DNA from 2 places in the Bartonella tribocorum CIP 105476 genome. Region 1 is predicted to be linked to the other one. Evidence: predicted binding sites of a transcription regulator. Region 1 holds the regulator's gene; the other holds the start of a gene.
The links. Region 1 encodes HrcA, which represses chaperone genes, less so after heat shock. Its sites were predicted from a motif close to GTTAGCACTCNCNNNNNGNGAGTGCTAAC; they were not measured.

Region 1 (2,417 bases):
GCTTCGATTTTCTGGAGTTCATCTTCTATTTTTTGCATCGCTTTTGGAAAATTACGTGTACCATCGGCTTGAATCGCCCAATCAGCTGTATAAACACCTGGCGCACCACCCAATGCATCCACCTCTAATCCTGAATCATCAGAGAGAGCAGGAAGCCCTGTCTTTTTTGCTGCTGCAAAAGCTTTAATATAAGCATTTTCTTCAAATGTTGTTCCCGTTTCTTTTGGTTCTGGTAAACCAAGCTCTTTTGCTGATTGTATTATTAAACCGAAAGGTGCAACCAAAGTGGTGATTTCATGTAATTTACCAGTGTTATGTGTAGCAATGACAAGTTTTTTATCTGCTATGCTTCTCATATAGATTGCTCCAAAAATGAAAGGGAAACTATTTTAGTGCTAAAAGCCAGCTTAAATGCTTAACACATATTCTGCTTGGTTTTACATGATAGAGTTATTTTACACGTTTTATGATATTTTATTCAAATAAAATTTTTTGTATTTTTTAAAGATAACGATTGAAAAGATAAGAGAGACGATTTTTTTATAAGAGCTTTTTATGGCAAAAAAAGACAATTTTCCACTCGCAGTGGTTTGTAAACAATCAAGCTTCTCTTGGTAAGCTCCTAAAGAAGGCCACAGTTCCTGTCTTAAATATCCAATCACACTCTTTCATAAAAACACCTCATGCATAATTTATTTACCTCATATCATCACTCTAAAAGATGGTATTTTATGGCTCAATAGGATAATATATCCCTATACTGCTTTACTGCTTTAGATTATTTGACCAAACCTTAGCAAAACTTATATAAGAAAAGAGTGTTTTTTTAAGTATTGAAATAATTGTGATGAAGCACAAACCTATTGATAATGAACTAAAATATCTTGATGAGCGTTCACGTGATATTTTTCGCCATATTGTTGAAGCCTATCTTAATGATGGTGAACCTGTGGGGTCACGCAATCTTTCGCGACTTTTGCAACAGACATTATCACCTGCGACGATTCGCAATGTGATGAGTGATCTTGAACATCTCGGTTTGATTTATGCACCGCATGTTTCGGCAGGGCGAATGCCAACCCAATCGGGTTTACGCTTTTTTGTTGATGCATTTATGGAAGCGGGTGATTTGCCAAACGAGGAGCGAGAAAATATTGAAATGCAAGTCAAAGAGGCTGGTCATGCACAATCGGTTGAACATTTTCTTGTTCAAGCAAGCCGAGTTCTTTCAGATCTCTCGCGTGGGGCAGGGCTTGTTCTCGCAACAAAACAAGAAGGAACATTGAAACATATTGAATTTGTGCGCCTTGATAGGGAGCACGCTCTTGCCGTTTTGGTGACTCAACAAGGTGAGGTTGAAAATCGTATTGTTCATTTGCCAGAAGGGGTTACCCATGCACAATTGACAGAAGCAACGAATTTTCTCAATGCTCATATTCAAGGACGTACATTGAGTGAAGCTAAAGAAGAAATTGCTTGTCTGTGTGCAGAGACGCGGGCTGCACTTGATGATTTATCACATCATCTTGTTGAAACGGGATTAGCTCTCCTAGGAGGAGAAGGTGCTGATCATAAAATACACCTTATTGTTCGTGGACGCAGTAATTTGCTTGAAGATGTGAAAGCAGAAGAAGATTTAGAACGGTTACGCCATTTGTTTGATGATCTTGAAACGCGTGAGAGTATGGCACAGCTTCTCGATTTAACGGATGAAGGTTCAGGGGTTCGAATTTTTATTGGGTCAGAAAATAAGTTATTCTCACTTTCTGGTTCTTCTTTAGTCGTAGCACCTTATCGTGATTCACAACAAAGAGTCATTGGTGCTTTAGGCGTTATTGGTCCTACACGGCTTAACTATGCAAGGATTGTGCCCATGGTTGATTATACGGCTCAACTTGTATCACAGTTATTGCGTTAAAACGATGCAGGTAAGTATTTGTACTATAAAAGCTCATTGTATTAATATACATCAGTACCTCTTGATTTTTGTCTGTAAAATTTCGATATCGAGAATAATAAATCTTATGAAGGAATAAAATTTTTATGTCTGATGAAAAAAACAAATTTACTGACGCTTCATTTGAAAATTGCGATTTAAAAAATCCAGCTGATCGTAATACACTTAAACAAGCAGCTGATGAATTTTTAAAAACACATAAAACAGAAGCACGCGAAGATGTTGAGGAAGAAAGTAAAGAGGTTGATCCTTTAGCGTCTTTGCAGGATGAAAATAAAGAGCTGAAAAATCAGCTTTTACGTCTTGCTGCAGATATGGAAAATCTTCGACGCCGTACGGCGCGTGATGTAGCGGATGCAAGGGCTTATTCCATTGCTAATTTTGCGCGGGATATGTTATCTGTTTCTGATAATCTCAATCGTGCTTTGGAAGCGATTCCAGAAGGTGCACGGGAGAGTGA
Region 2 (2,417 bases), 470 kb from region 1:
TTTTCAGGGAGGTTGAGTTCGCCTAAGCCGGAACGGGGGCCAGAGCCTAAAAACCGAATGTCATTGGCAATTTTAAAGAGATCAGCAGCGAGGGCATTCAAGCTTCCGTGGAAATGTGCAAGTGCGCCATGATGGGCAAGCGCTTCAAATTTATTGTGCGCTGTCTTAAAGGATATTCCTGTGAGGGTGCTGATGGTTTGTGCAAAGGCAACGTCAAAACCTTTTGGAGCGTTGAGCCCTGTTCCGACAGCTGTTCCACCTTGAGCAAGCATTTGAACATCAGCAAGGGCTGTTTCAATACGACGAAGATTGGCTTCTAGGGCGACCCGATAGCCTGAAAATTCTTGTGCAAGCGTTAAGGGGGTTGCATCTTGTGTATGGGTGCGTCCAATTTTGATAATGTCGGCAAATTCTTCTTCTTTTTTCTTGAAAGTGGTAATGAGTGCTTCAAGAATAGGAAAAAGATGTTGGCGCGTTTGCAGCGTGGTGGCAATGTGCAGTGCTGTGGGAAAGGAATCGTTTGATGATTGACTCATATTGACATGGTCATTGGGATGAACAGGCTTTTTGCTTCCCAGTTTGCCCCCCAAAAGCATGCTCGCATGGTTGGCAATCACTTCGTTGACATTCATATTGCTTTGTGTCCCTGAGCCTGTTTGCCAAACAGAAAGGGGAAAATGCGTATCGAAGGCGCCAGAGAGAACTTCATCGGCAGCAGTGACAATCGCTTTTCCAATCTTGGGGGAAAGTTTGCCTTTGTCCATATTGACAAGAGCAGCCGCTTTTTTGATAAGGCTTAAGGCATAAATGATGGTAAGGGGCTGCTTTTCAGTGCCAATATTAAAATTATGCAGAGAACGTTCAGTTTGTGCCCCCCAATAACGATCTTGGCGGACCGAAATCGTTCCAAAGCTATCCGTTTCCTGACGTGTTTCAACCATGATAAGATCCTTTTTTGTTCACGGGTTCTTAAAAAAGCTAGATAACGCGAAAGTGCAAGAAGAAGCAAGACATGGAAGTCTCATTTATAGAGAAATTATTTTATGGCTATCCTTGACATTGAGAAAAGCCGATTTTATATCTTGGATAGTGTTAGCACTCATGACTTAAGAGTGCTAGCAAGAGCTTTCTAAGATTAATGCAATTATGTTCAGTTTTAAGGATTTAAAACATGGCTAATATACAATTCCGCCCACTTCACGACCGTGTCGTTGTTCGTCGGGTTGAATCTGAAAATAAAACCGCTGGTGGGATTATCATTCCGGATACAGCAAAAGAAAAACCACAAGAAGGTGAAGTTATTGCTGTTGGCAATGGCGCTCTCGACGATAACGGAAAGCGCGTGCCTTTAGAAGTCAAAACAGGGGACCGTATTTTGTTTGGAAAATGGTCTGGAACTGAAGTCAAGATTAATGGGGAAGACCTCTTAATCATGAAAGAATCTGACATTATGGGAATTATGGGCTAATTAAAAGCGCTCAAATTTTCATTGTGTACTATTTTGAGAAAAACTCCAAGGAGAAATTAAATGGCTGCTAAAGAAGTCAAATTTGGCCGTGAAGCGCGTGAGCGTTTGTTGCGCGGTGTCGACATCCTTGCTAATGCGGTTAAGGTGACACTCGGCCCTAAAGGGCGCAATGTGGTGATCGATAAATCATTTGGTGCGCCGCGTATCACAAAAGATGGTGTATCCGTTGCAAAGGAAATCGAACTGGAAGATAAGTTCGAAAATATGGGTGCGCAGATGTTGCGCGAAGTTGCTTCTAAAACCAATGATATTGCTGGGGATGGAACAACAACGGCAACTGTTTTGGGACAAGCTATCGTACAAGAAGGTGTCAAAGCCGTTGCTGCGGGCATGAACCCTATGGATCTTAAACGCGGAATTGATGCTGCTGTGGATGAAGTGGTGGCTAATCTTTTCAAAAAAGCTAAAAAAATCCAAACTTCTGCAGAAATTGCGCAAGTTGGAACCATTTCGGCCAATGGTGCTGCTGAAATCGGTAAAATGATTGCTGATGCCATGGAAAAAGTGGGCAATGAAGGCGTTATTACCGTAGAAGAAGCTAAAACGGCTGAAACGGAATTGGAAGTCGTGGAAGGAATGCAGTTTGATCGTGGCTATCTTTCCCCTTACTTCGTCACGAATGCTGAGAAAATGGTTGCAGATCTTGATGATCCTTACATTCTCATTCACGAAAAGAAACTGTCTAATTTGCAATCCTTGCTTCCCGTTTTGGAAGCCGTTGTTCAGTCTGGCAAACCCCTTCTTATCATTGCTGAAGATGTGGAAGGTGAAGCTTTGGCAACGCTCGTGGTCAACAAATTGCGCGGTGGTTTGAAAATTGCTGCTGTAAAAGCGCCTGGCTTTGGTGATCGTCGTAAAGCAATGCTTGAAGATATCGCTATCTTGACAT

Region 2: the regulator HrcA is predicted to act here: its motif matches at 1,092-1,120, upstream of groES (co-chaperone GroES).

Annotation. Positions count from the first base shown of each region.
Region 1 is NC_010161.1:74,471-76,887, forward strand. Features, by position in the region: gene rdgB (RdgB/HAM1 family non-canonical purine NTP pyrophosphatase) at 1-356, opposite strand, end outside; gene hrcA (heat-inducible transcriptional repressor HrcA) at 848-1,918, shown strand; gene grpE (nucleotide exchange factor GrpE) at 2,044-2,417, shown strand, end outside.
Region 2 is NC_010161.1:2,226,733-2,229,149, reverse strand. Features, by position in the region: gene fumC (class II fumarate hydratase) at 1-941, opposite strand, end outside; gene groES (co-chaperone GroES) at 1,172-1,468, shown strand; gene groL (chaperonin GroEL) at 1,529-2,417, shown strand, end outside.